Regions from separate parts of the Bacillus siamensis genome, predicted to be linked through region 3. Evidence: predicted binding sites of a transcription regulator. Region 3 holds the regulator's gene; each other region holds the start of a gene.
What was found. Region 3 encodes Rex, which represses fermentation and respiration genes when NADH is low (regulators of the CRP and FNR family bind a similar motif). Its sites were predicted from a motif close to TTGTGAAATATTTCACAA; they were not measured.
Positions count from the first base shown of each region.

Region 1: a site for Rex is predicted at 3,854-3,871, ahead of ABDB98_RS17710 (nitrate reductase subunit alpha). Genes of this name have one in related genera too.
Region 2: a site for Rex is predicted at 1,838-1,855, ahead of ABDB98_RS06375 (DUF1641 domain-containing protein). Genes of this name have one in related genera too.
Region 4: a site for Rex is predicted at 1,239-1,256, ahead of ABDB98_RS18435 (cytochrome ubiquinol oxidase subunit I). Genes of this name have one in related genera too.

Region 1 covers NZ_CP155579.1:3,564,611-3,572,229, forward strand. The annotation lists gene narH (nitrate reductase subunit beta) at 1-113, opposite strand, end outside; gene ABDB98_RS17710 (nitrate reductase subunit alpha) at 103-3,789, opposite strand; gene ABDB98_RS17715 (Crp/Fnr family transcriptional regulator) at 3,969-4,445, opposite strand; gene ABDB98_RS17720 (YwiC-like family protein) at 4,589-5,308, shown strand; gene fnr (fumarate/nitrate reduction transcriptional regulator Fnr) at 5,340-6,056, opposite strand; gene narK (nitrate transporter NarK) at 6,154-7,344, opposite strand; gene argS (arginine--tRNA ligase) at 7,479-7,619, opposite strand, start outside.
Region 2 covers NZ_CP155579.1:1,201,444-1,209,062, reverse strand. The annotation lists partial or broken gene ABDB98_RS06385 (hypothetical protein) at 1-4, opposite strand, end outside; gene ABDB98_RS06380 (NAD(P)/FAD-dependent oxidoreductase) at 112-1,290, opposite strand; gene ABDB98_RS06375 (DUF1641 domain-containing protein) at 1,330-1,746, opposite strand; gene ABDB98_RS06370 (cupin domain-containing protein) at 2,133-2,630, opposite strand; gene ABDB98_RS06365 (DMT family transporter) at 2,760-3,743, shown strand; gene ABDB98_RS06360 (ABC transporter ATP-binding protein) at 3,770-4,507, shown strand; gene ABDB98_RS06355 (ABC transporter permease) at 4,509-5,270, shown strand; gene ABDB98_RS06350 (uroporphyrinogen-III synthase) at 5,294-6,112, opposite strand; gene ABDB98_RS06345 (hypothetical protein) at 6,286-6,471, shown strand; gene ABDB98_RS06340 (macrolide family glycosyltransferase) at 6,510-7,619, opposite strand, start outside.
Region 3 covers NZ_CP155579.1:575,607-583,225, reverse strand. The annotation lists gene groL (chaperonin GroEL) at 1-1,097, opposite strand, end outside; gene groES (co-chaperone GroES) at 1,139-1,423, opposite strand; gene ABDB98_RS03100 (CPBP family intramembrane glutamic endopeptidase) at 1,660-2,394, shown strand; gene ABDB98_RS03095 (YdiK family protein) at 2,391-2,582, shown strand; gene tatC (twin-arginine translocase subunit TatC) at 2,620-3,381, opposite strand; gene ABDB98_RS03085 (twin-arginine translocase TatA/TatE family subunit) at 3,388-3,558, opposite strand; gene ABDB98_RS03080 (redox-sensing transcriptional repressor Rex) at 3,577-4,224, opposite strand; gene moaC (cyclic pyranopterin monophosphate synthase MoaC) at 4,221-4,733, opposite strand; gene ABDB98_RS03070 (ABC-F family ATP-binding cassette domain-containing protein) at 4,873-6,801, shown strand; gene tsaD (tRNA (adenosine(37)-N6)-threonylcarbamoyltransferase complex transferase subunit TsaD) at 7,024-7,619, opposite strand, start outside.
Region 4 covers NZ_CP155579.1:3,705,568-3,713,186, reverse strand. The annotation lists gene ABDB98_RS18440 (2-hydroxycarboxylate transporter family protein) at 1-842, opposite strand, end outside; gene ABDB98_RS18435 (cytochrome ubiquinol oxidase subunit I) at 1,344-2,750, shown strand; gene cydB (cytochrome d ubiquinol oxidase subunit II) at 2,734-3,750, shown strand; gene cydD (thiol reductant ABC exporter subunit CydD) at 3,750-5,453, shown strand; gene cydC (thiol reductant ABC exporter subunit CydC) at 5,450-7,180, shown strand; gene ABDB98_RS18415 (NAD(P)H-hydrate dehydratase) at 7,271-7,619, shown strand, end outside.

The sequences.
Region 1 (7,619 bases), 910 kb from region 3:
TATTCCGCACCGGAACGGTTTGTCCACGTGTTTTTGCAGGTGACGCTGCACGTGTGGCAGCCGATGCATTTATCCAAGTTCATGACCATCCCGATTTGCGCTTTAATCTTCAAGCCAATCGACCTCCTTCAGCTTGCGGATGACGACATTCAGGTCGCGCTGGTTCCCCGTCGGGCCGTAATAATTAAAGCCGTAGCTGAGCTGGGCATAGCCCCCGATCATCTGTGTCGGCTTAACGTGAATCCTTGTCGGGCTGTTATGGGTGCCGCCGCGGTTATTTGTCAGTTTTGTGCCGGGCACGTTGATGTGACGGTCCTGGGCATGGTGCATAAACGCCATTCCTTTAGGAATCCGGTGAGACAAAACCGCTCTCGCCACGACAACGCCGTTTCGGTTAAAGCATTCAATCCAATCGTTGTCTTTGATATCCGTATCCGCTGCGTCATCTTTATTCATCCACACGGTCGGCCCGCCGCGGAACAGCGTCAGCATCGGCAGGGAATCAAAATACATGCTGTGGACGGACCATTTATTATGCGGCGTCAAATAATTAAGGACGATTTCTTTGCCCTCTTGGTCAGGCCGTTTGCTTAGAAACGGGCGATGCTGGAGGATCGGTTTAAATGTCGCCATCGTTTCACCGAATTCCATCATCAGTTCATGATCGACATAATAAGATTGTCTGCCGGTCAGTGTCCGCCACGGAATTAATTTTTCTACGTTTGTCGTAAACGGCGAGTACCTGCGTCCCCCTTTTTCTGAGCCGGTAAAGGCCGGAGAGGTGATGACCGTTTTCGGCTGGGCTGTAATTTGTTCGAACGTAAAGCATTCTTCCTCCCGTTCTTCCGCCAGATCTTTCAGCTCCAGATTGGTGATGTTTTCAAGTGATTCCCATGCTTTCACGGCGACTTTTCCATTGGAGGTGGACGACAGGGTTAAAATCGCTTCCGCCGCCTGCTTCGCTTCACTTATATTCGGACATCCCTTTGCGACGCTGTCCGAGGTGATTTCTCCCAGTCTCTTTTTGAGTGATTCATATTCATCGGCTATCGACCAGCTCATCCCTTTTGTGCCGCTCGGTTTTAAACCGGTGTAAGGTCCGAGCGCGGTCATTTTATGAAAGATGTGCTTGTAATCCCGTTCAACGACTTGGATGTTCGGCATCGTTTTTCCCGGAATGGCTTCACATTCGCCCCTGCTCCAGTCATTGATTTTGCCGAACGGCTGGGCCAGCTCCTGCATCGTGTCGTGGAGGAGCGGCGTCGCAACCACTTCTTTCACCGGCCCCAGCTCGATTTCTTCCGCAAGATCGGAAACGCTTTTTGAAAGTGCTTTGAAAATATCCCAGTCTGATCTCGATTCCCACGGAGCTGAGATGGCCGGAGCAAAAGGATGGATGAACGGGTGCATATCCGTGCTGCTGAGATCGTGTTTTTCATACCATGTCGCCGCCGGCAGCACGATATCGGAATACAGCGCCGTACCCGCCATTCGAAAATCAAGGTTGATTAACAAGTCGAGCTTGCCTTCCGGCGCCTGCTCCCGCCATTTGATTTCTTCAGGGCGGATGCTGTCGCTGTCATCATTCATCAAACCGTTCGTCGTTCCCAGCAAATGCTTGAGAAAATATTCATGCCCTTTTCCTGAGCTTGAGATCAGATTGGCCCGCCATACGAAGAGATTCCTTGGGAAATTGGCTTCATTGTCTGGATCTTCAATCGCGAATTTCAGCTTTTTGTCCTGAAGCTGTGAGGCTACGTACGCACTAACGTCTTCAGGTGTCGCCGCCCCCGCTTTTTCAGCTTTTTTGTACAGGTCAATGCCGTTTTTATCGAAAGTCGGGTAGGACGGCAGCCACCCTAATCGTGCCGCTAGCACATTGTAATCGGCGTGATGCTTGTAGCGGGATGACGAAGCGATCGGTGAAGCCAAGTCACTGATCGGCTGGTCTTCATAACGCCACTGGTCTGTCGCAAAGTAAAAAAATGAGGTGCCGTTTTGCAGCTTAGGCACGCCTTCCCAGTCCTTTGCATTTGCGATCGTCTGCCACCCTTCAGCAGGACGGAGCTTTTCCTGACCGACATAATGAGCCCAGCCTCCGCCGTTTACGCCTTGAGCGCCTACGAGTAAAACAAGATTTAACACCGCGCGGTAGATTGTGTCGGAATTGAACCAGTGGTTAATCCCCGCTCCGACGATAATCATGGATCTGCCGTCAGTATCAATCGCATTTTGAGCAAACTCTCTCGCAATCTGAATGACGGCTTCTCTTTTAATTCCTGTGATCTGTTCCTGCCAGGCAGGTGTAAACGGACGAGGATCATCATAGGATACGGCTGATTGCTGACCGATGCCCCGGTTCACGCCGTAATTGGCCAATATCAAGTCAAACACGGTCGTGACACATACCTCTTCGCCGTTCAGGTCCAGTTTTTTAATAGGAAGATCCCGCTTGAGCACTTCGTTTCCGTCATTTGAAAAATACGGAATGCGCACCGAGCCGATTTCGTCCTCCATTCCAAGCACAGAGAGACGGGGCTCGATCTGTTCCCCGGTGTTTTCATCGATCATGTGCAGGTTCCATTTCTGCAAACCGTCCCAGCGGGAGCCCATTGTTCCTTGCGGTATGGCAAGAGCGCCTGTCTGTTCATTCCAGACTGCAGGCTTCCATTGATCATGCTTTGTCTGCCGCCCGATGTCCTTCGCATGCAGAAACCGCCCCGCTGTGTATACGCCGTTTTCTTTTGACAGGGTGACGAGGAATGGAAAATCCGTGTATTGCTTCGCATACTTGATAAACCGCTCCGTCTCTTGATTCACGTAAAATTCCTGCAAAATGACATGCCCCATAGCCATCGCAAGCGCCCCGTCAGTACCTTGGCGGATACTGAGCCAGTCATCGGCGAACTTTGAGGATTCCGCAAAATCCGGACTGATCGAAATGACCTTAGCGCCTTTATAGCGGGCTTCCGCCAAAAAATGTGCGTCAGGCGTTCTCGTTAACGGAACGTTTGAACCCCATGTGATGATATAGCCGGAATTGTACCAATCACTGCTTTCCGGAACGTCCGTCTGGTCGCCCCAAATTTGCGGGGACGCCGGCGGAAGATCCGCATACCAGTCATAGAAACTGAGCATAGGGCCGCCGATTAACGACATGAATCGCGAACCTGATGCGTGGCTGATCATGGACATCGCCGGAATCGGTGAAAAGCCGACATTCCGGTCAGGCCCGTATTTCATGACTGTATACAGCAGAGAGGCTGAAATCAGCTTCAGCACCTCCGGCCATTCAGCGCGCACAAACCCGCCTTTTCCTCTTGCCTGTTTATAAGACTTCGCTTTTTCAGGATTTTCAACGATTGATTTCCAGGCATCAATCGGATTTTGATGCGCCTGCAGTGCTTCCCGCCACAAATTGATCAGCACACCGCGCACGTACGGATATTTCACACGGAGCGGGCTGTAGATGTACCACGAAAAACTGGCGCCCCGCGGACAGCCTCTCGGTTCGAAATCAGGCATATCCGGGCCTGTTGATGGATAATTCAAGTTTTGTCCTTCCCACGTGACAATTCCGTTTTTCACGTAAATATTCCAGCTGCAAGAACCCGTACAGTTGACGCCGTGGGTGGAGCGAACGACTTTGTCGTACTGCCATCTGTTTCTGTATACATTCTCCCAATCACGATCTTCGCTAGTGGTTTGGCTATGTTTATTTGAATGATGTTCAATAGGAGAAAAATAGTTTAATCTCCTGAACAGCGGACTCATTTTCTTTTTCTTCATGATCATTCACTCCTTCCGAGTCAGGTGATGCTACGTACACTATAAACAGAGAGAGCGTATTTCCTTGTGAACTATGTCACACACTCCGCTTTTTTCACAAAACGTTCACACAAAGGAGCAGGAAAGACGGCGGCGTTCATAGCAGGACGTTTTCTTTCAAAGAAAAAAACCGGCTCTATTTAAGAACCGGGCTCGGCGTTTTCATCGCGTGATGTATGCAGATACCTCAAAAACAACTGATAGGAACAAAAGACATTTTGCTGAAGCATCACCAAAAAATTCATTTGCAGCCGCGGATGGTAAGACATCATCTGCTTAAAAACGGAATATGGAATATGCAGTGCCAGAATGTCCGGTGAGGCATTGACTGAGATAAAAGGCGATAAAGAATGCCCGCCTTTTTCATCAATCGGTAACACATCGCCTTTTTCCCACAGCGCAACGGTTTGCGATCCTTCAGGCAGCCTGCTGTCCTTAAAACGGATACTGCCTTTTAATACAACATAAACGGATTGTGAATGAAGAAAGGATGGAGACTGATCAGATGAGCCGCTGATAAACGTCCCGTTTTTCAGCAAAGTTTCGACAATGGACAGGGGCACTTCGTTAAACATAGGAAGTTGTTTCAGAAATAATAAGTAGTCACACTGATTCATAGGAAAGCCTCCTGTGCTGATGATAGCTTTAGTGTAGCCCGATTGAGCCTGTGCGTCAGTGATGTATTTCACAGCTTGTATGATGAATATCACTTCTCAGGAGGATGCCTGCATTTATAATGACATACAAAAGGAGGATTTCGATGAAGGTGATGATTCCGAATCAGCACGGCGCATGGGCGATGCTGCTGATTCCGTTTTTACTCGGCACAGTCAAGGGAGGCCCGGTTTTCTGGCATATTCCGCTCTTTCTGGGCTGGCTTTTCCTTTACTTAACGGTTTATCCCGTTTCGCTTGCCTTAAAAAAGAAACGGCTCAAACCCTATCAAAAGTGGATATATATTTACGGTTTTCCGGCATGCTGCTTTTTGATCATTTCTATCTATCATAAACCGCAGCTCGTCTGGGTCGGCCTTGCTTTATTGCCGCTGTTTCTTATCCATATGCATTATGCCCGCCGAAAAAACGAACGGGCACTCGTGAATGATATGGCGGGAGTTTTGTTCTTTTGTTCAGGCGGGCTTGCGAGCTGCTGGCTGGGAACGGGGGCTCTTGACGGCTGGGCTTGGTTCATTCTCTCTCAATCTGCTCTATTTTTTATTGGAAGTTCCTTTTATGTGAAGTCGGTCATCCGGGAGAAAAAAAACAGAGGATTTGCATACTGGTCATGGGGTTATCACCTGTTGCTCCCCTTTTTATCCGCTCTTCTCGGAGCAGGCTGGGCATTTCTCGCTTTTATCCCCAGCAGTTTGCGGGCGTGGTTTTTTCACGGGAGAAATTGGCCCGCGAAAACGATCGGTATTTTGGAAATCGTGAATGCCGGCTTCTTTTTCGCCGTCATGTGTATATGTATCACAAATTGAAAAAACAAGGACACCGGCTGTCCTTGTTTTTTCAGTCAATATTGCAAATCTCCAGCGGACAGTTTTCACACTCGATTTCACATCGTAAATAGTCCCGCTTGTGCAAAATAATTTTTCCGGTTTCGTCTATCGAAATAACCCCTTGTTTGCGCAGATCTCCCAGCATGCGGTTGACACTTTCCCGTGCCGCCGCGCAAAACTTTGCCAAATCCTGATTTGTCAGCACAATGTTAATCAGAATCCCGTCGCTTCGTTCCACCCCGTAGCTGTTTGACAGACGGATAAGGGTGGAATAGAGCGCCCCTTTTTTGCCGTGAAGAAGCAGATCCCTGATCTTAGACTGGATTTTTCGCAGATGGGTGCTCATCCATTTCATAAATTCAAACGTCAAATTACCGTTTTGAATCAATTCCTTTTCCAGCTTGTTTTTATTAATGACGAGCACCTCCCCGTCCTCTAACACTTTTGCACTGAGCATATACCTCGGCTCTTCTGTGAACAGTGTCAGTTCCCCGACAATATCGTGTTTCTGGCAGATTCTAAGTGTCAGGTCTTTTCCGTCAGACGTCAGCTTGCCGATTTCAATGAGCCCTGATTGAATCAGATAAAGCTCTTCTGCATCCATTCCTTCTTGAAACAAATAGGTGTGTTTTTTCATTTTCTTTTTCGTGCTGATTGATTCCAGCAATTCATGCAGTTCACGGGAAAGAAGTTCTTTATCAGATTTTCGGACAGAGAGAATATTCATGAGCTCACCTCGAAGAAAGTCACGTTGCGTATGTATATTGTAACGTGACTTGATTTGCACTCACCCAGAAAAAACTAACAATCTTGTGAATGGATCATTATGAATTGAGGCTCTGACTGTTTCTCTCCGTATGTGTTTTCATTCTTTCCTGCCAATACAGCCAGATCACAAGGACAAAGCTGGCTAACGCAACCTCTGAAAGCGCCATAAACCCGATCGCGTATTGGCCCGTTGCCTGAAATACACTTGCCAGAATCAGCGGAGGGAAAAAACCGCCCAGCCCGCCCATAGCAGACACAATACCATTTGCAATACCCGCCTGCTTCGAAAAATAGAAAGGCACCAGTTTAAAAACAGTCCCGTTTCCAATCCCTGAGCAGACTGCCACCGTCAGTGATCCGAACGCATAGAGGCCGATCGCCGGCGAGAAAGACAGCATAACGCCTGACAGCGTAAGCCCTGCGAAAACGAACATCAAAATGCGGAGCGGGTTCATTTTATCGGCAAGAAATCCTCCCGCGGGCCTGAGCAGTGTAGAGACCGCAATAAAGCCGGCCGTCCGCAGACCTGCATCCGCGGGGCTCAGCCTGAAGTGCTCAACCAAAAAGTTCGGCAGATAGATGGTAAAGGCGACAAAGGCGCCAAACGTAATAAAATAAAACATGCTCAAAAACCACAGTACATGATTTCGGTAAACGGCTTTGATTTGGGTTTTTACGGAAACTTTGACCTTCTTCTCATGCCGGTCGCCGAACAAAACATGCAGTAATGCGAAAACAGCCAGCAAAACGAGATACATCTGCACGGTTGCTTTCCATCCCGCGGCCTGAGCGATAACCGGCGCCGCAAAAGTGGTAATGGCGGTTCCAATGTTTCCGGCACCGTAAATCCCATTGACGGCACCGTGCTTTTCTTTCGGATAATATTTCGGAAGCGACGTCACTCCGATTGAGAATACCGCTCCTCCGATCCCTAAGAAAAAGCCGCCCGCGATTAAATCAAACAAAGAATCCGCGATACTGATCCAAAACACGGGAAACAAAAGCAGGATGAAGCTGATCATAAACATCAGCCGCGCCCCGTACCTGTTCGTTAAATACCCTAAAGGAATGCGGAGAAGCGATCCGAGAATAACGGGAATCGCCGTCACCAATGAAATCTCGCCTTTGGTTAAATGAATATCTGATGTCATTTGGGAAATGAGCGATGAAATCAGCACCCACACCATAAACCCTGCCACTAAGCTTAATGACTGCAACGATAATTGAATATGTTGACGATTGATCATTCGGCTTGCCCCTTTCACTGATTCAATATCAGTCTTATCATACAAAAACTCGGTGTGCGGGATTGTGAAGTACATCACACGTTTTATATACAAAAAAAGGACAAAGCCCGAAGACTTTGTCCTTTCATGAATGGTTACATTTTTTCCGGAGCCGATACCCCGATCAGCTGAAGCGCGTTGTTCAGCGTAATTTGCGTCGCTTTCATTAAAGCGAGGCGCGCGCGGCTCTTCTCTTCATTTTCCGGATCGATGACTTTCTCCGCATTGTAGAAACT
Region 2 (7,619 bases), 630 kb from region 3:
CTGATGACGGAAGACAGAAATTCAGCGCATCAGCCGCGGCGCTGACTGTTCACGTTAACATTCAGACATAAAAAAACACTGCCGAGAAAGTCGGCAGTGTCATTTGAAGGATTAGTAAGCCAGGCTGAATAATCCTTTGATATGTGTTAAATAACGTACGTTACTTGCTTCTTTCATTAAAGATGCCGGAAGACCTTTCAGCGGAGTAGAGTTCGCTCCGATGATGGCAACCGCGTCTTTACGTCCGAGACTTGCAAGCGTACCAGAGTTTACAGGCTTGAATGTTTCAAGCGTTTTTCCTTCTAAGTAAGCGAACAGGTTGTAACCGACAAGTTCACCCATCTGCCATGCGATTTGCGCCGTAGGCGGGTATGGACGGCCGTCCGGCGCAAAGTATACTGCGCTGTCTCCGACAACAAATACATCTTCGTGAGAAGTAGATTGTAAGAAATCATTAACAGTCGCGCGGCCGCGGTTCACTTCAAGACCTGATTCGCCGACTAACGGGTTGCCTTGTACGCCGCCTGTCCATACAAATGTGTTGGCAACGACTTTTGAACCGTCTTTCAGATCAATGACGTTTCCTTCCACGTTTGTAACAGGAAGACCTGTTAAGAACTCAACGCCGCGTTTTTCAAGACTTTTTGTCGCGCGTTCGATAAGATCATCAGGAAGAACAGGAAGAATTTTCGGACCTGCTTCAACTAGTTTCAGTTTGATTTCTTTATGGTCTACGCCGTATTTTTTCGTAAGGTTCGGCATGATGTCAGCAAGCTCACCGACAAGCTCAACGCCTGTTAAGCCGCCTCCGCCGATAAGAATCGTTGCATCAGCTTCGTTTTTCGTTTTAGAGTATTCACGCACACGGTCTTCCACGTGTTTGTATACTTTGTTGGCATCCGCAGCGGATTTGAGCACCATGCTGTTTTCTTCGAGTCCAGGAATGCCGAAATAAGCCGTAACTGAACCAAGTCCGACAACAAGCGCGTCATAAGTCAGCTTAGAACCGTCAGAAAGGGCGACTTCTTTTTTATCAACTGAGAAAGAATTGACTTCTGCGATTTTAATGTCAACGTCTTTTCCTTTAAGAAGTTTTTCAAGCGGCATAGCAACAGCCTGTTCAGACACGTTGCCGGCTGCAAGGCGGTGCAGTTCCGTAATAATTTGGTGAGTCGGGTATTTGTTCACAACGGTTACGCGTGCTTCATCTTTACTGTAATGTTTGCGAACGGTTAAAGCAGAAAGAACTCCGCCGTAACCAGCGCCTAAAATGACAATATGTTTTGACATCGTATATCCTCCGTCCTTTATATCAATTTGAATCTGAGATTATTTTTGTTTTTCGTTCATGATTTCAAGATAGCTGTTAGCAAAACGGAACAGCTTTTGCGCTTGAGGATCTTTCAGCATGCGCAGCAGGCCGAAAAGTCCGATCGTGTCATTGCTTGCATCCGCGCGGTCTTTTGCTTCGATCGCAGTAGCCGCAATATCTTTCGCTGTTTCTTTCACAGGCTCAAGAATTTCTGTAAGCGCACCCACTGTATCGCTCTTCAATACTTCGTCTGTCGCTACAGACTGTGCAAAATCATAAGACTTCGTTAAAATATTTACTAACTCAGTCAGTTTTGGTAGCTGATCCACTAAAACAGTCAGTGATTCTTGAACTTCAGGTTTTAACAGCTGATCAATAAGATCGCGTTGGCCTTGGCTGACAGATGCATTTGTTTGATCGATTGTTTCTGGCATATCCGATTCTCCTTTACTATAAGCAGTGTGCTGATTTTTTTGGAAAGGGTAGCCTTTCCCCTTTCATGCAGAAAAGCATGAAAAAGCAAGATTGTGAATCCGTGCACAATCAGTTACAAAAATAAATGTTTACTACCCAGTTTTTCACTTTGCCATATTCAGTATTATTTTTATATCAACAAAAACAATTGAATAAGTCAAAATTTCTTTTTCCTCTCTGAAAATAGCAAACATAAAAAACCCCAATTTGAATTACTCTTATATAATAACACTTTTTGAACAAAATTTGAACGTGAATTGTTTCGTTTATGAAATTATTTATATGGCGGGGGTGTCATAACGTTTCTTTTAGGCTATTTTTTTACAGACCATCCGCTTTTCCCCTGTCATTTCTCCCACATTTTTATAAGCGGGCCCGTTTTTCCCGTAAAGGGATCATATTCCGGGAGCGGGACACGGCTGATTTCTTCTGAAATTCTATCATTTTTCTCCGTTTTTGTATCGTACTGCCGGCCGCCCGGGTAAGCCCCGATCACGGTAAAATCAGAACTGGCCGACAGTTTTTTATGTCCGGTGCCGGCCGGAATGACCGCTGCGTCTCCAGTTTGAAGAACGGCGTCTGCGCCTTGTTCCCCGCCGAACCTCAAAACCGCGTTTCCTTTTACCGCGACGAGAACTTCGTGGGTGGTGCTGTGAAAATGGTGATACGGAAATACTCCGCCCGTCCAGCTGTTCGACCAATCGTGCCGGCGGAGGACGGACTCCGCTTTTTGTACCGTTTCTTCATTAAATACCGCTTTATAAATGACAAGCGGGAGATTCGGATTATTCGGAATGCGGCCGTCATCTTCAAAATAAAGAACTTCAATATCCTCTTTCTGCATTGTGTTCACCTCCGTATATGTCTGTTTCCCATTCATCAGTTGTTAAAACGCTATTTTCACATATTCCATTGCGAAGCCTGCCGGTGAATAGTATAGTATAAAAAAATATGTGTCAAAATGAGGGATTTCATGAAAGCCATCATATTCGGAATATTGGCATCTCTGTTTTTTGCAGTCACATTTATTTTAAACAGGGCGATGGAGCTTTCCGGCGGAAACTGGATGTGGAGCTCTTCACTGCGTTTTCTTTTTATGGTTCCGTTTTTATTTCTGATCGTTTATGCGAAAGGAAAATGGGTGCCGCTCTGGCATGAAATCCGGAAAAAACCGTTTTTTTGGCTGAAGTGGAGCTTTACCGGCTTCGTGCTTTTTTATGCCCCGATTACCTTTGCGGCGGCATACGGGCCGGGCTGGCTGATCGCCGGCACGTGGCAGGTTACAATTGTCGCGGGTGTGCTCCTGTCGCCGTTTTTCTATGAAACAAAAGATTCACCGGCGGGCCCGGTTCCCGTCAGACAAAAGATCCCGCTGATTTCGCTGGTTACTTCCGTCATCATCCTGATCGGAGCAGGCCTGATTCAGCTTCAGCATGCAGGCTCTCTGTCCGGGCGCACGATACTATTCAGTGTTGTGCCGGTCGTCATCGCCGCATTTGCCTATCCGCTCGGCAATCGAAAAATGCTGGAGCAATACGGCGGTAAACTCGACACGTTTCAGCGCGTGCTCGGCATGACGCTCGCAAGCCTTCCGTTTTGGCTTCTGATCGCCGCATTCGGCTGGCACAGAGACGGGCTTCCGTCAATGGGGCAGACATTCCAATCCTTTATCGTCGCGCTCAGTTCGGGCGTTATCGCGACCGTGTTATTTTTCCGCGCCACCGATATGGTGAGGAATGAGCCGCAGAAGCTCGCTGCTGTTGAAGCGACGCAATCCGGAGAGGTTCTGTTTGCGCTGATCGGCGAGATCGTCTTTTTATCCGCAGCGTTTCCGTCACTTCTTTCGTTTGCCGGACTGTTCATTATTATTGCGGGAATGGTCATGCATACATTCGCTTCCCGGCAGGCAGACCCGAAAACGGCGGAACAAACGGCAGCCGATCTCACCGGTTCCTGATTTTTTTACGAAAGGTGTCATCCTGTATGAAAGAAGAAATTCCGGCAATATCTTTTCTGTCGGCCGGCAAACGCTATAAACAAAACAATACGTCCTTTGATGTCCTCAACCAGGTAACCGGACATATCCAAAAAGGCTCTATTACGGCGTTGATAGGGCCGTCCGGCGCGGGGAAAAGCACGCTGCTGTCACTGTGCAATCTGATGAATACACCTGATGAAGGCGAAGTGCTTGTATTCGGAAAAGAAATAAGGTGCTGGGACATCAGAGAGCTCAGGAAAACCGCGGGCCTTGCATTCCAGTCAGCTCCCGTCATCGACGGCACGGTGCGGGACAACCTTCTGCTCGCAGAAAAACTTCACGGCGTGCAGCACTATACGCCTGAAGAGCTCGCAGCCTTCACTGATCTTCCGCACGGGCTTCTGGATCAGAATGCAAAAGAATTATCCGGCGGACAGCGGCAGAAGCTCTCGTTGGCGAGAACCCTCGCCAGCCTGCCGTCTATCCTGCTTCTCGATGAAATTACATCGGCTCTGGACCCCACATCTGTTCTCATCATCGAAAAGCTGATTACAAAGCTCCATCGGCAAAAACAGCTGACGGTCCTGTGGATCACTCATAACCTCGAACAAGCGGAACGGATATCCGATACGGTGTGGTTTATGGCCGAGGGCAGGCTTTTAGAGATCGCGGAAACGAAAACATTCTTTAAAGAACCGAAACACGAAAAGGCCCGGGCGCTTTTACAAGGGAGCGGGTGCTGATATGGATTATCTTTCTCTGTTATTTACAAGTGTATTTGTCATTATCGCTTTATTTCTGTCTAAATCTTTTAAAGCCGGCGTAGAAAAAGATATGATCATCGCAACCGTCAGGGCCGTCATTCAGCTTCTCATCATCGGCTATGTGCTGTCGCTGATTTTCCACGGTGATCACCCGGTGTTTATCCTACTCATGGTGCTTCTTATGCTCACGGCCGCTTCGCATAATGTCGCCAAACGGAAAAAAATGCGGATCGGTTCATTTTGGCGCGTTTTTCAGACACTGGCTATTGTGGAAATCGTGACACAGGGAATTTTACTCGCCCTTCATATCATTCCGTTTACTTCAAGATATGTCATTCCGATAAGCGGCATGGTCATCGGAAATTCCATGGTGCTTTCAAGCCTGTTTTTAAACCGGCTCAGTTCGGAAGCGGATCTGCGGAAGGAAGAAATTCAGCTGATTCTCTCTCTCGGCGGAACGCCTAAGCAGGCAGTCCGCCATATATTGACGTCCAGTATGAAACTCAGTATGATACCGACACTGGAAAGCCAGAAAACATTAGGTCTTGTTCAGCTTCCCGGCATGATGACGGGGCAGATTTTAGCGGGGGCTGATCCGATACAGGCGGTGCGCTTTCAGCTGTTGATCGTTTTTACAACGATGGCCTCCGCTCTTCTTACATGTATCATACTCAGCGCCTTAACGTATCCATCCCTTTTCACGGAACACTGGCAATTAAAAAAATTCAGCAGGGAAGCTTAGGCTTTTCCCTGCTGAATGATTGTTTATGACAAGGTCAGAGATTCATAGTAACGGGATAATTCAATAATCATCGCTCCCATCCGCTCAATGTCCGGAGCAAGGACCCTCTTCACCCCTTCATCCTTGATCGCTTCAGCCGTCACTTTGCCGACTGCGGCGGCAAGAACATGGTTTTCGAATGCTTGCTGCAGTTCTTTTGCGGACCCTGTTTCTTTTGCATAATCAAAGAGAGAACGCACTTGAATGGCTGTCGTAAAACAGACGGCGTCAACCTCGCCGTTTAACAGCTCTCCCAGCAGTTTATCAACCGTCTCCCTTTCAGGCGGAACATGCTGATAAGGCAGAACGGGGAATACCTCCGCTCCGTTTTTCTCGAAAAATTCCGTTAAAACGGGCGCTTTTTCGCCATGAAGCTGTATCATGATTTTTTTGTCTTTAAAGTCAAACCGTTCCAAGGAGCGGATCAGCCCTCTTGTTGTACCGTCTTCATCAGAGGCATGCGGCGTGATGCCGAGCTTTTTTAAGGCCGCATACGTTTTATAGCCTCTGCAGCCGATTTTCGCTTCGTGTACGGTTGCTAGAAATTCTTCTTTCAGACCTATTTTTTCTGATACGGACAATAACGTTTCTGTCCCGATGCCTGTGGTGAATATGACCCAGTCAGCTTTTTGCTCAGCAAATGTTCTTACGTCAGGTTCTATCTGATCCTCCGCCAAGTATACGGTTCCTTGGAGGGAACGGGTGACTGCCGTTCCGCCCTGCTTTTCTATTAATCTTGTGATCTCTTCTGTTTTCCGCGAACCGCCGATGGCAATCCGTTTACCTTTCAATCCTTTTCCCATCGCTGTTTTTTCTTCCCTTCAGATGCCGGGCGCCCCATGGCAGGCCGTCATTTATTTCTATTATTGTTACGCAATCAGCCGGGAAAATCAAGCTATGCTCCGTTGAATCCCCCGTGCAGTTGCTGTATCATTAACCGGGCAGAATGATTTGATTCGCGGAGGGACTTTCAATCATGGAAACAAAAAAAGAGTTCGAAACAAAAGGTTACGATACTTCGGTCATTTATGAGTTCAATGAATATCCTGATGTTCACAGCGGCCGATGTGATAATTGCGACTATACGCTGTTTAAAAGCTCAGTGAAGGGCGGAAAATTTTTGCGGGAATGCCGGAGATGCGGCATGAAGAAAAATATATAACAAAACAGGCAGCTGTCCGGCGCTGCCTGTTTTTTCAATCAATTTTCGACGGACGCCTCTTTCAGAAATTCTTCAATGGCACAAACAGCCTGTTTGGCGCCGCCGGTTTCTTCTATTTTCTGCTGCATGCTTTTCACACGGCTGAGGATGTTTTTATCACCGTAAACTTTCTGAACCTCTTTTTGAAGACGCGCCGCAGTGACTTCCTTCGGCGGCAGATGCACGCCGAGCCCCAATTCATCCACGCGCTTTGCAGTGACCTCTTGTTCGTGCATTTGCGGAACGACAACGAGCGGAACACCCGCATTCATCGCCTCCATTGTACTGTTCATCCCGCCGTGAGATACGAACAGCTTTGCTTTCTCCAGTACATCAAGCTGCGGAACGTGCTGGCGGATGATAAAGTGATCGGGCACATCCGAAAAACTGTCCGGATCAATTGTTGTGCCGACTGACATAATAACCCGCCAGTCTGAGTCCCGAAACGCATCGATACACATTTGGTAAAATTCAGGCCAAGCGTTAAACGCAGTTCCCAGTGAGATGAGCATAAGCGGACGTTCATCAGCCGTATCAATTTCCAAACTTCCCGTATTTGTGCGTTTCCCAAGGGACGGACCGGCAAAACAAAACCGTTCATCAAAGGTTTCCTGTTTCGGCTGAAAGGCTCTTGGCATAAAGACGATATTCAGTTTTTCAGGCATGAAAAACTCTTCCATCGTCATCCGTTTCAGTTGTTCATTTTCAATTTTCTCCTGATATTCTTCTATCGCCTGTTTGGCGGCTTCCATCGTTTCTTCGTCTCTTCCTAATTGAAAATACTCATTCATTGCATAGCTTGGGCAGAACTTTACGGCCGGGATGCCGCCATTATCCGCAAATAACTTTCCGGCAAGCGCTAAAAAATCAAACAGGACGATGTCGGGAAGGTCGTCTTTGTACAGCTCTTCCAGCTGCGGAAGCACTTCAACCGCTTCTTCCAGAAACATCACAAACGCGTCATTTTTATTGACCCGTTCTTTTATTGTCTTCGGATCCGCCTTAATGCTTGTGCGGTATAAAAGAGGAACAGCACCCGTTTTGGCAACGGCAGCCTCGAATTCCTCAGTCGTAGCGAATGTCACTCTGTGCCCGCGATTGACAAGCTC
Region 3 (7,619 bases):
CGCTCTTGTAATTTTTCTCTGTCGAATTCAGAAGTTGTTTCTTCCACTTGAGCGCGGATTTGGTTAACGCGTGCAGCGATTTTTTCAGTATCGCCGGCGCCTTCTACGATTGTTGTGTTTTCTTTCGTTACCACAACTTTAGAAGCGCGTCCCAATTGTCCGATTTCAGTAGATTTCAGGTCAAGACCTAAATCTTCTGTGATCACTTCTCCGCCTGTAAGAACGGAAATGTCTTCAAGCATTGCTTTACGGCGGTCACCGAAGCCAGGAGCTTTAACGGCAACAGCGTTGAATGTGCCGCGAAGTTTGTTGACAACGAGTGTAGCAAGAGCTTCACCTTCAACATCTTCAGCGATCAGAAGCAATGGTTTGCCTTGCTGTACAACTTGCTCAAGCACAGGAAGGATTTCTTGAATGTTTGTGATTTTTTTGTCTGTGATTAAGATGTAAGGATTGTCAAGAACCGCTTCCATCTTATCAGAGTCAGTCACCATGTAAGGAGATGCATATCCGCGGTCGAATTGCATACCTTCCACAACTTCAAGCTCAGTTGTGAAGCCTTTAGACTCTTCGATTGTGATGACGCCATCGTTTCCTACGCGCTCCATTGCTTCAGCGATAAGGCTTCCGACTTCCTCATCAGCAGCAGAGATCGCAGCAACCTGAGCGATAGACTCTTTGCCTTCGATCGGCTTAGAAATTTCTTTTAAGTTTTCGATTGCAACAGTTACGGCTTGTTCCATACCTTTACGGACGCCGACAGGGTTTGCTCCCGCAGTTACGTTTTTCAGGCCTTCACGGATCATAGCCTGCGCAAGAACTGTTGCAGTCGTTGTACCGTCACCGGCAACGTCGTTTGTTTTGCTGGCTACTTCAGCTACAAGCTTCGCACCCATGTTTTCAAACGCGTCTTCAAGTTCAATTTCTTTTGCGATTGTCACACCGTCATTTGTAATTAACGGAGAACCGAATTTTTTCTCCAGAACCACGTTGCGTCCTTTTGGCCCTAAAGTTACTTTTACAGCGTCAGCAAGCGCATCGACACCGCGAAGCATAGCGCGGCGTGCTTCTTCACTAAACTTAATATCTTTTGCCATGTTAACGAAACCTCCTCGAATTTTTAAAAGTATTTATTTGCTTAGCCGATAACAGCTAAAATGTCGCTTTCACGTAAGATTAAGTATTCAGTACCTTCGTATTTCACTTCAGTACCGGCGTATTTTGAGAAGATAATGCGGTCGCCCTCTTTTACTTCTAAAGCAACGCGCTCTCCGCTTTCCAACACGCGACCTGAACCGGCTGCCACGATTTTGCCTTCTTGCGGCTTTTCTTTTGCAGAATCCGGTAATACGATTCCGCTGGCAGTTTTTTCTTCAGATTCTACGAGTTCAATGACAACGCGATCACCTAATGGCTTTAACAATGTAATAACCTCCTCAATAGTATGAATATGTAATTTTAGCACTCAGCTCTAAAGAGTGCTAACACAATTATTATAATAAAGAATCTCACTTCCAATTTCAAGTCATAAGAATAAAAAATTTTCACGCTTACATCATTCTCTCTTACAGCGATTTTCTCCTTTTTTCACGTCTGGTTCACTTATGTTACAATAAGAACAAATAAGTTGATTTTATAGGATAAAGGAGTACATATCATTTGAGAAAACAGTATTGGTATATCATTTTGACATACGTTATCATGCAGCTTTCCGCATTGATCGGCATTCCTTTAATGTACAAATTCGGCTATGCGGGCGGGCATCCTACGAATGCGAATCTCACCATGGCTCAGGGGATTTATTCCGTCGTAAGCTTTTTTATCTGCCTGATTATCGTTCTCTTGATTTTGAGAACCGCGCCGAAGCAGACATTAAGAAACGGGAAGAAAGCATCCGCCGGCATGTCCGTTCTCTGGGCGGTCGCGGGAATATGGCTCGCTTTATTTTCTCAGGGTATCGCCGGAATGATTGAGCAGTATGTCTTTCACGTGAACAGCGGTTCCGAAAACACGAAAGCCATTCTCAACATTATAAAAGCCATGCCGCTCATGATTATCGTTTCTTCTATCGTCGGGCCGATTCTTGAAGAAATCATTTTCCGGAAGATCATCTTCGGTGTATTATATGAAAAAACGAATTTCTTTTTCGCCGGACTGATCAGTTCCGTCATTTTCGGCATTGTGCATCAGGACCTCACACACCTGCTGCTATATACGGCCATGGGCTTTACCTTTGCGTTCTTGTATGTGCAGACGAAACGGATTATTGTGCCGATATTCGCCCATGTCATGATGAATACCATTGTCGTGGTCATGCAGCTCGGCCCCGCCCAAAAATATATTGAACAGCATAGTGAACAAATGCAATTAATTATTGGAGGATTGTTTGTATGAGGAACCCAATGACTTGGGGCTTGATTTATTTCGCAGTCGGCTGTATCTTTACGTATTTGGCCGCAAGCTCGCCGGGAAGTATGTGGTCTTTTTATTCCATACTGCTGATGGTTTTCGCCGCTTATAATATCAGCATCTCGTTTAAAATGTTCGCTTTCTCATTTAAAGTGAAAAAAAATCAAAAATAAAGAAAAGCCATTTCTCATCATGGAGAAATGGCTTTTTTTATGCTGATACGTCCTGGTCGGATTCACTGCTGCCGGTCTGCCTTTTCCGGTACGCCGCTTTTGAGATCAGGATACTGATCTCATATAAAATGCAAAGCGGAATCGTAATCATCAAGTGAGACAGCAGCTCAGGCGGCGCAATCATCGCGGCGATCACGAGCAGCACAAAATACGCGTACTTCCTGATCTTCGATAAAAACATCGGCGTGACAACCCCGAGCCTCGTTAAAAACATGATCAGCACCGGCATCTGAAACAGCAGCCCGAACGGAATCGTCAGCTGCAGCAGAAAATGAAAGTACTCGCTGATTCCGATCACTTGGTTGACATCGAGGTCATTCGAGACCCGCTTCATAAAATCAACGACCAGCGGAAATAAAATATAATAAGAAAATGACACACCGCCGACAAACAGCACAATCGAAATCGGAATATAGCTGAGTGTTACTTTGCGCTCCTTCTCATACAGCCCCGGGCTGACAAACGCCCAAATCTGATAGAGAATAATCGGCGAAGTCAAAATGATGCCGATAATAAACGCGAACTGCAAAAAGATAAACAGCGGATCCGTCAGGTTAAAAGCATTAAGGGTGAGCTCTTTTACTTCATCGGCTTTTTGAAGATACACAATGATAGGTTTTGCCAGAAAAAAGCCGGCAATAAAGAAAACCGTAAAGGATAACGCCACAATCAGCAATCGTTTCCGAAGTTCGGCAATATGCTCCACAAGCGTCATTTGATTCACTCTCATACGCGTCATCCTATCTTACTGTTCTTCTTTCTTTTTTTCCTCTTCTTCACCGGCTAATCCCTTAGTGGCGTTCTTAAATTCACGAAGCGTGTCCCCCGCGGCTTTTCCTAACTCGGGAAGTTTCTTCGGACCGAAAATAATCACCGCCACCACACCGATAACAGCCAGGCTTCCAGGACCGATCATGTGCAGCTCCTCCTTTCGTTATTCAATTTCTTCCAAAACAGAATAATGCTTTAAGAAATAAACCAATGATTGAAGCTCTACAGCTAAATCTATATGATGAATTCGAATGTGATCCGGCACATTCAAACGGGCCGGCGTAAAGTTTAGGATTCCCTTGATTCCGAGCGACACGAGCCGATCGGTGATTGACTGCGCGGCAACCGCCGGAACGGTAAGAATCGCCACGGGTTCATCCTTAATGTGAAGTTCTAAATCATTAAGAGCATAGACAGGCACGCCGCCTACCTCAGTTCCTATTTTACTCTGATTCACATCAAAAGCCATAGATATTTTTGTGTTATTATTTTTTGTGAAATTATAGTGAAGAAACGCCGTCCCTAAATTCCCGACACCGATCAAAATGACGTTCGTCGTTTCATCCTGATCCAGTGTTTTTCTGAAAAATGACAGCAGGTAATCCACATTATAGCCGTATCCTTTTTTGCCGAGCGCCCCGAAATAGGAAAAATCCCGGCGGATCGTGGCCGAATCGACTTTTACCGCATCGCTCAGTTCAGCAGATGAAACGCGCTGCTTTCCTGACGCGTGTAAATTCTTTAAAAAGCGGTAATAAAGCGGCAGCCGTTTTGCTGTCGCCTGCGGAATTTTTGATTGATCCTTGTTCATGATTGGTCCTCCACTTTATACTCAGATGCATCTCTTTTAAAATCACCGTTTTTGCCTCCCGTTTTTTCCATGAGGCAGGTCGGGCCGATGACCATTCCTTTATCCAGCGCCTTGCACATGTCATAAACGGTCAAAGCGCAGACTGAAGCCGAAGTTAGCGCTTCCATTTCCACACCTGTACTCCCTTTCGTTTTTACGCTTGCCTGTATATGAAGAACGGCTTCGGAATCCTTTTCCTCCCAGCCGAATGAAATGTCGACGCTGCTTAAAGAAAGCGGGTGGCACATCGGGATAATCGCTGAGGTCTGCTTTGCAGCCATGATTCCGGCCACCTGTGCGACAGCCAGTACGTCTCCTTTTCCGATCTCGCGGTTTTTGATTCTGCTGTACACGTCATGCTTCATGTGTACGCTGGATATCGCAGCGGCAGTACGGACTGTTGAAGATTTATCGCTTATATCCACCATGCGGGCACGGCCTTCTTCATTAAAATGAGAAAATCCATTCATATTTAAACTCTCCTTACTTCTGATCATACACTATTTTCTCCCTGATGTCTTATCCTATAATGTTCCAATTCTGATGTATTGTTTGCTGACAGCAGGTTGATAAGCTACACTTAACTTATTATAACAGAGGTGAAATAATATGATGATCTTACAAATTAATCAGCTGTCCAAATCTTTTGGCGCTGATCCTATTTTAAACAATATAAAGCTTGAAGTCAGATCTCGGGATCGCATCGCCATTGTAGGCAGAAACGGAGCCGGCAAATCAACTCTCCTTAAAATTATCGCAGGTCACCTTTCATATGAAAAGGGTGAATTAATCAAACCGAAAGAATTAACGATGGGATATCTTGCCCAGCACACAGGCTTGGAATCCCAGCTTACCATAAAAGAAGAACTGCTGAGTGTTTTTGATTTCCTGAAAGCAATGGAAAAAGAAATGCGTTCTATTGAAGAAAAGATGGCTACGGCCGCCCCCGCGGAGCTTGAGACACTGATGAAAACCTATGACAGGCTTCAGCAGGACTTCAAGGATAAAGGCGGCTATCAGTATGAAGCGGACGTCCGTTCTATCCTTCACGGCCTCGGTTTCGGAAAATTTGACGATTCCGTGAAAGTGCAAAGCCTGAGCGGCGGTCAGAAAACAAGACTTGCACTCGGCAAGCTTTTGCTGACCCAGCCTGATCTGCTTATTTTGGATGAACCGACGAACCATCTCGACATCGACACGCTTACATGGCTTGAGCATTATTTACAGGGATATTCAGGCGCCATCCTGATTGTCTCCCACGACAGATACTTTCTTGATAAAGTCGTCAGCCAAGTGTACGAGGTCTCACGGACAGAAAGCAAAAAATACCTCGGCAACTACAGCGCCTATTTAGAACAAAAAGCTGAGCAGTATGAGAAAGACCTGAAGCTGTATGAAAAACAGCAGGACGAAATCGCCAAGCTCCAAGATTTTGTCGACCGCAATCTGGCCAGAGCATCAACAACAAAAAGAGCCCAAAGCAGACGAAAGCAGCTTGAACGGATGGACGTCATGGCAAAGCCGCTCGGTGATGAAAAATCAGCCGCCTTCCGTTTTGACATTACAAAACAGAGCGGAAACGACGTCCTTCGCGTACAGGATGTTTCCATCAGCTATGACGGCCAGCCGCCGCTTTTGAAAAACCTGACCTTCGGCATTACAAGAGGGGAAAGCGCCGCCCTCGTCGGACCGAACGGGATCGGCAAGTCAACCCTGCTGAAAGCCATTAACAATATGCTCAGTCCGAAATCCGGGTCGATCACGTACGGTTCCAATGTCACAATCGGCTATTATGATCAGGAGCAAGCCGAACTGACCTCATCCAAACGCGTCTTGGACGAGCTGTGGGATGAATATCCGGACATGCCGGAAAAAGAGATCAGGACATGCCTCGGCAACTTTCTGTTCAGCGGAGACGATGTCCTGAAACCTGTCCGTTCTCTAAGCGGCGGTGAGAAAGCAAGAGTTGCGCTTGCCAAGCTGATGCTGCAAAAAGCAAACTTTCTCATCCTTGATGAACCGACAAACCACCTTGATCTGGACAGTAAAGAAGTGTTGGAAAACGCCCTGATCGACTATCCGGGAACCCTGTTATTTGTATCGCATGACCGCTACTTTATTAACAGGATCGCCACAAGAGTGCTGGAGCTGTCTCCGGATCATGCAGAAGAATATTTGGGTGACTATGACTATTACACCGAGAAAAAAGCCCAGCAGCTGGAATTGGAAGAAATGAAACGGCAGGAAAAAGAGCAAGCACAACCTGCCGGCAAGGTCAAACAGGACACAAAAAGAACATACGAGGAAGAAAAAGAATGGAAAAAGAAAGAACGGCAGCGCCTGAGACGCATTGAAGAAATCGAAGCAGCGGTCTCATCCGCCGAAGAGAAAATCAGCGCCAATGAGGAGCTGCTGTGCGACCCTGACGTGTATCAGGATCATGAAAAGGTACAGACCATTCACTCAGAGAACGAAGCTCTGAATCAAGAGCTGGAACGATTATTAGCAGAGTGGGAAGAACTCTCCTCAGAAGAATAGAAAAAGTCAAGCACCTCTTTAAGGGGTGCTTTTTTATCCACAGCTTTTCTCCTTTCCTGCTATTTAAGTAAGCGCTTTATACACACTATCCACAAAATTTTCTGACTTTATCCACTTTACTAACAACTTTTAGATCCTTATCCAGCCTGGATTTCTGAATATATTCACAATCCTGTGGATATGTTAGAATTATCTGTTAATAAATTAAAAAAGCCTCACGTTTTACAACGTGAGACGATCAAAAGATGTTAATTCCAAGCCGGGCTGTCCGTTCATATCATATGAACCCCGGATTCCCTTTTCAAAAGCAACGGTTCCGGCAGCCGCAATCATCGCTGCATTGTCCGTGCATAAAGAAAGCGGCGGGATAACAAGCTCAGGATCTCCCGGATGGCTGAATTCCTGCTGCAAAGCGGCTCTCAGCCCTTTGTTGGCGGCTACGCCTCCCGCAAGCAGCACTTGTTTAACCCCGTATTCTTTCGCAGCCTTAGAGGTTTTTGCCGTCAGTACATCAATGACACTCTGCTGAAAACTTGCGGCAAGATCCTCAGGAGGAATCACCTCATTTTTTTGCGAGGCGTTATGGAGTGTGTTAATCACGGCTGATTTCAGCCCGCTGAAGCTGAAATTGTAAGATCCCTCATCCAGCCACGCACGCGGAAGCGGAATAGAATCCGTTCCCACAGCAGCCAGCTTATCAATCTGCGGCCCTCCCGGATAAGGAAGCCCCATCGTTCTTGCCACTTTGTCGTAAGCTTCGCCTGCGGCATCATCCAGCGTTTCTCCGATAACCTCGAATGAACCGTGCTCTTCCATAT
Region 4 (7,619 bases), 770 kb from region 3:
CCCCCCGAAGCGAAAAAAGACAGATTAAACGCATTGTCATTGGCCGGCTGTTCCAATACAGGAGCGGATTGATCAGACTTATCAACCTTCCCGTTGCCCGTCCATTCCGGCCTGCGTTTCCCGATGACGTTCAGCAAACCCGATAACATAATGGCGCACAGGCTGCCGAGCATGATGGACGGCAGCACAAGCGCAAAGGCGTCTCCCTGGGACATCGGCATCATATCGGAGTAGCCGATGGATAAAGGAATCGCGCCCTCGCCGACACCTCCCGCCATAATCGGGACGACAATATAAAGCAGTGTGTGCTGAAAACCGAGCCCGAGCAGCGTCCCGACGCATAAGCCGACGATGGCGGCCGCGATCGAACCGGCAATCAGCGGAATGAAAATCTTGACGAAAGCCTTGACGAGAGTCTCTCTTTTCATTCCCAGAATACTGCCGACGACGATACCGGCAATAAATAGATAGAGAAAGTTAGAGTTTTCCGTGAATTTTGTTGTTGATGTAATAATGTCTTTCGGAAGCAGATGGTAGTAGACGACAGCGGACGGAATAAAGGTTGCGAGGATCGCAGGGCCGCCGATGGAACGCACGATCGGAATGGATTTTCCGATCTGGCCGAAGGTAAATCCAAAAAAACTCATGACCGCAATCGATGTCAGGATGTCGCTTTTTACATCGTGTTTCATGACAAACACCGTAATAAGCAAGAAGAGCAGGATATAGATAGGAAGAGGAATAATGCCGATTCTTATATTCATTGCTCTGGCAAACCAATTATCAGTCCGTTGCTGTTTTTGGAGTGAATCCGTTTGCAAATTTGGTTGAAGTTCTCCCATGCTTGTTCCCCCAGTCGTTATGTAGTGAAAAATATCCCCATTTAAAGTATACTAAAAAATTTAAATTGTTCATATATTAAGAATTTACTAGAAAACTTACTTTCCTCTCATTTTCTTTCTCAAAAAGGCGATATGGCGGCCTTTCTCGCTGAATAAAGCATTTTGTTCGCCACACGAATAAAAAAGAGGTACGATATGGAAGGGACAAAAATCCTAGGTGCCGACATAAAATCTCTACAAATTCGACATTAATCGGTCACAATTTCAGCCTATTTTTAGGTATATCGATCTTTTTTTTTAGGCGGAATCGTTGTAAAGTAATGATATTGAATCATTTCTATGACAGCAGCTGCCCCCTAGGGAGTGCAGGCTGATAATTCATTAGTTTTGACAAATTTGTGAAACATTGAGCAAATATATCATTTCTTGTGAAATACCGAGCAATGGTTTTGTCGTGTTTGTGAAATGTTGAGCAATTTACCAGATTGGAGGAAAAACATCATGAGTGAGTTGGTTTTAGCCCGCATACAATTTGCATCTACAACATTGTTTCACTTCCTGTTTGTGCCTATGTCTATCGGGCTTGTGTTTATGGTTGCTTTGATGGAGACGCTTTATGTTGTCAAAAAACAAGAGACCTATCTCAAAATGGCTAAATTTTGGGGACATCTCTTTTTAATTAACTTTGCTGTCGGCGTCGTCACAGGGATTCTTCAGGAATTCCAGTTTGGATTGAACTGGTCTGATTATTCTCGTTTTGTCGGAGACGTATTTGGAGCTCCGCTTGCGGTTGAAGCGCTTTTGGCGTTTTTTATGGAATCTATTTTTATCGGATTATGGATTTTCGGCTGGGACCGTTTATCTAAAAAAGTGCATTTGCTTTGCATTTGGCTTGTATCCTTCGGGACGATTATGTCATCTTTCTGGATTTTGACGGCAAACTCATTCATGCAGGAGCCGGTCGGCTTTGCGATTAAAAATGGCCGCGCGGAAATGAATGATTTCGGGGCGCTTTTGACAAACCCTCAGCTTTGGGTTGAATTCCCTCACGTCATTTTCGGGGCGCTTGCAACTGGTGCTTTCTTTATCGCCGGTGTCAGCGCATATAAATTATTGAAGAAAAAAGAAGTGCCTTTCTTCCATAAATCTTTCAAGCTTTCAATGATTGTCGGTCTGATCGCCGGTATCGGCGTTGCGTTCAGCGGACATATGCAGGCTGAGCATTTAATGGAATCACAGCCGATGAAAATGGCCGCCAGTGAAGCGCTTTGGGATGACAGCGGTGATCCTGCCGCATGGACGGCTTTTGCGAACATTGATACGAATAAAGAAAAAAACACATCAGAAATTTCAATTCCTTACGCACTCAGCTACTTGGCTTATCAGAAGTTCAGCGGCAGTGTTAAAGGGATGAAAACTCTTCAAAAAGAATACGAAAAAACGTACGGAAAAGGCGACTATATCCCGCCTGTTAAAACGACGTTCTGGAGCTTCCGCATCATGGCGGGTGCAGGCGCGCTTATGATTTTCGCCGCGATTGCCGGCTTTATTCTGAACCGCCGCAAAAAGCTTCATACAAGCAAGTGGTATTTACGGGGCATGATCGCACTGATCGCATTCCCGTTCATTGCGAACTCTGCCGGATGGATTATGACTGAAATCGGGCGCCAGCCGTGGACGGTCATGGGGCAATTGACGACCGCACAATCCGTTTCGCCTAACGTAACGACAGGATCTCTGCTGTTTTCAATTATCAGCTTCGGCGTCATGTACTTGATTTTAGGCGCGCTGCTTGTTTTCCTATTCGTTCGTGAAATTAAAAAAGGTGCGGACCATGATGATCACAAGGATGTCCCTGTATCAACAGATCCGTTCAGTCAGGAGGTCTACCATGGGGTCACTTCATGATCTTTGGTTTATACTCGTTTCGATTTTGTTTGTCGGATTTTTCTTTTTAGAAGGTTTTGATTTCGGTGTCGGCATTTCGACCCGATTTCTTGGCCATAATGAATTAGAACGCAGAGTGCTGGTTAACACCATCGGCCCGTTCTGGGATGCGAATGAGGTGTGGCTGATCACAGGTACGGGAGCGATTTTCGCAGCATTCCCGAACTGGTATGCAACGATGCTCAGCGGATATTACATTCCGTTTATCATCATTCTTCTTGCCTTGATGGGCCGCGGCGTGGCATTTGAATTCCGCGGGCAAGTGAACAATCTGAAATGGGTCAAAACATGGGACTGGGTGATTTTCTTCGGAAGCCTTATCCCGCCGTTTGTATTCGGCCTTATCTTTACAAGCTTGTTCCGCGGCGTGCCGATTGACGGACACATGAACATTCACGCGGGTTTTTCAGATATTGTGAACGTGTATTCCGTTCTTGGCGGAGCAGCCGTCACCCTTCTTTCATTCCTGCACGGTTTAATGTTTATCACCCTGCGCACGATCGGTGATTTACAAGAGCGTGCGAGAAAAATGGCAAAACGCGTAATCGGTGTTATCTTTCTTGTTGTACTTGCTTTCTTTGCGATGTCTGCATACGATACGGATATGTTTACACGCCGGGCAAACATCACGATTCCAATATTCGTGCTGATTGTCATCTGCAACGTTCTTGCCATTGTGTTCATGAGCAAGAAAAAAGACGGCTGGGCATTCGGTATGACCGGCGCGGGTCTCGCTTTGACAGTCGCGATGATTTTTATCTCCCTGTTCCCGCGCGTCATGGTCAGCTCGCTGAAAAGCGCGTATGACTTAACAGTAGCTAACGCGTCTTCCGGTGATTATTCACTTAAAGTCATGACAATTGTCGCACTGACTCTGCTGCCGTTTGTCATCGGCAGTCAGATCTGGAGCTATTATGTCTTCCGGAAACGCGTCAGCCATAAGGAGCCTATGACTTATTAATGGGAAAAGACCTGTTTCTTTATAAAGGAATGAAGCGGATTCTTGCGATCATTACGGGATTAACGATCATACAAACGGCCGCCATTATCTTGCAGGCGGAATGGCTGAGCCAGGCGGTAACCGGATTATTTAACGGGAAGCGGATTGCTTCTCTTTATCCGGTTATCGGCTTTTTCCTGCTTGCGTTTTTGGTCCGGCATGCGGTGACAACGGTCCGGCAGAAAATCGTGTACCAATATGCCGCGCAAACCGGCGCAGACTTAAGAAAAAGATTTCTTGAGCAAATATTCCGTCTCGGCCCCCGCTTTGCGAAAAAAGAGGGGACAGGCCGGATGGTGACGCTGGCGATGGAAGGCATCAGCCAGTTCCGCCGCTATTTAGAGCTGTTTCTGCCGAAAATGGTCAGCATGGCGATCGTGCCGGCTGCCGTTGTCATTTACGTGTTTTTTCAGGATAAAACATCGGCTTTGATTCTGATTCTTGCGCTTCCGATTTTGATTGTATTTATGATTCTGCTCGGACTTGTCGCACAGAAAAAAGCCGATCGCCAATGGAAGTCCTATCAGACGCTTTCCAATCATTTCGTGGATTCGCTCCGCGGACTGGAGACATTGCGGTTTTTAGGATTAAGCAAATCACACAGCAAAAATATTTTTCATGTCAGTGAGAGATACCGCAAGGCGACGATGAGCACGCTCCGGGTCGCGTTTTTATCATCATTCGCCCTTGATTTCTTCACGATGCTGTCGGTGGCGACAGTGGCGGTGTTCCTCGGCTTGCGGCTGATAGACGGACAGATTCTTCTCGGTCCGGCATTGACCGCGCTGATTCTCGCGCCTGAATACTTTCTCCCGGTCCGCGAGGTAGGAAATGATTACCACGCGACATTAAACGGGCAGGAAGCGGGAAAAACCATTCAGGCGATTTTGGCGCAGCCCGGTTTTAAAGAAGAAAAGCCGCTCGAGCTTGATACGTGGACTGACGGAGATGAATTACAGCTTACGCGTTTGTCCGTCCGTGAATCGATGTCTGAATTTAATCTGTCCTTTAAAGGGAAGAAAAAAATCGGGATTATCGGGGAAAGCGGCGCGGGAAAATCGACTCTCATTGATGTGCTGGGCGGCTTTTTAGAGCCTGCGTCCGGTGAGATCAAGGTTAACGGTGAATCCCGCTCGCATCTGCAGTCGGACGGCTGGCAGAAGCAGCTGCTCTATATTCCGCAGCATCCGTACATTTTTGATGACACGCTTTTGAATAATATCCGGTTTTATCATCCTGATGCTTCCCGTGAGGAAACGGCGCAGGCCGCTAGATCGGCGGGTCTTTCCGAACTGATCCGTGATCTGCCCGGCGGTCTTGACGGCCGGATCGGCGAGGGCGGACGGGCGCTCAGCGGAGGGCAGGCTCAGCGTGTCGCGCTGGCCAGAGCCTTTTTAGGAAACCGTCCGATTCTCCTTTTGGATGAGCCGACCGCTCACCTTGATATTGAAACAGAGTATGAAATAAAAGAAACGATGAAAGACCTGTTTGAAAATAAGCTTGTTTTTCTGGCCACTCATCGTCTTCACTGGATGCTTGAAATGGACGAAATTATCGTGCTTGATGACGGCGCGGTAGCGGAAATCGGCACCCACGACGAATTGATGGCGAAACAAGGCGTATACGCCAAACTTGTAGAGGCGCAACTGGGGGAAAGAACATGAGGAAAGAAGAATGGATTCTGCCGTATATTAAGCAAAATGCCCGTTTGTTTGTTCTTGTGATTTTTTTAGGCGCGGTGACGATTTTTTCGGCGGCCTTTCTCATGTTTACTTCCGGTTTTTTGATCTCTAAGTCGGCGACAAGGCCTGAGAATATCCTGCTGGTGTACGTCCCGATTGTGGCCGTGCGCACCTTCGGGATCGCCCGTTCAGTCTCCCGGTATGCCGAGCGTCTGACAGGGCATCACATCATTTTGAAAATCGTGTCCGACATGCGGGTGCGGCTTTACAATATGCTGGAGCCGGCCTCTCTCATGCTCTCTTCCCGTTTCCGGACGGGCGACATGCTCGGCATTTTGGCTGAGGATATTGAGCATTTGCAGGATGCGTTTTTAAAAACGATTTTCCCCGGGGTTTCCGCTTTGCTGCTGTATGCGGCATCCGTTATCGGGCTCGGCTTTTTTTCCTGGCCGTTTGCCGCTCTTGCGGCGATTTATCTGTTTGTATTGGTTGTCTTATTTCCGGTTGTGTCGCTTCTTGTGACGAGAGCGAAAAACATGAGGCTGAAAAGCGGACGGAATACGCTCTACAGCCGGCTGACCGATGCCGTGCTCGGCGTGAGCGACTGGATGTTCTCGGGACGTCAGGCCGCCTTTATTTCCTCTTATGAAGAGAAAGAAAAGGCATGGTTTGACCTTGAGAGCAAGCGTCAGCGATTTACGAGGCTGCGCGATCTCGCCGCACAATGCCTTGTCGGCGGCTTCATATTGATCATGCTGTTCTGGACGGCAGGTCAGTATGCGGACGGCAGTATGGCCAACACGATGATCGCGGCCTTTGTGCTTGTTGTATTTCCATTGACGGAGGCGTTTCTGCCCCTTTCGGATGCGCTAACGGAAGTGCCTTCTTATCAGGATTCGATCAGAAGAATGAGTAAGGCGGCTCCAGAGCTGCGGGGGCGTGAGGTGAAGCAGTCAGATGAGAAACTGGATGTCACTGATGTGACACTGACGTTTGATAACGTGACATTTTCTTATGATCAGCACAGTCATGTGCTTGACCGCTTTTCCTTCACTCTCCGCCAGGGTGAAAAAATGGCGCTGCTCGGCAGGAGCGGCTCCGGTAAGTCGACCTCTCTCGCTTTAATTGAAGGCGCCTTAGTTCCCGATTCAGGCAAAGTGACACTGAACGGGCTGGAAACTGCGGCCGTGCAGGATCAGATTTCCTCAGCGGTAGCCGTTTTGAATCAGAAGCCTCATCTTTTTAATACGAGCATTATGAACAATATCCGGCTCGGAAACGGCAAGGCGAGTGATGAAGATGTTAAGCGTGCGGCGCGGCAAGTGAAGCTGCACGACTATATTGAATCACTGCCTGACGGGTATGAAACGTCCGTGCAGGAGACGGGGATACGTTTTTCAGGCGGGGAGCGTCAGCGGATCGCACTTGCCCGCATTCTGCTCCAGGATACGCCGGTCATTATTCTTGATGAACCGACGGTCGGCCTTGATGCGGTCACTGAACGCGAATTGCTTGATACGATTTTTGACGTCTTTAAAGAGAAAACGATCCTCTGGATTACACACCATCTGGCAGGTGTGGAAACAGCTGATAAAATCGTCTTTTTAGAAAATGGAAAAGCAGAAATGGAAGGAACCCATCAAGAGCTGCTTGCAGAAAACGAACGGTACCGAAAGCTTTACCGTCTTGATGTTCCGATCAGAACATAAACAGCCGCAAACGTGCGGCTGTTTTTTTGTGCGGTTTAAAATCTCTTCTTGTTTGGAATATAAATAAGAGACAGAAGAGGAGGTACAGAGATGGACATACTGGAATGGACGGAACGGGATGTGAAAGATACATTGCCGAAGCGTGAGGCAGACAGCCATAAGGGGACGTTCGGGACGGCGTTATTGCTGGCCGGAAGCGATGACATGCCGGGAGCCGCCCTTCTTGCAGGTTTGGGCGCGATGAGAAGCGGTGTCGGTAAGCTCGTCATCGGTACATCGGCAGGCGTCATCCCGCTCATTGTCCCGGTGCTGCCGGAAGCGACGTACTGGCGGGACGGGTGGAAAAAAGCCGCGGCGGCTCAGCCGGAAGAAACCATCCGGGCCGCGGCCATCGGGCCGGGGCTTCCCCAAACGGACGAAGTGCAGCAGGCGGCTGACC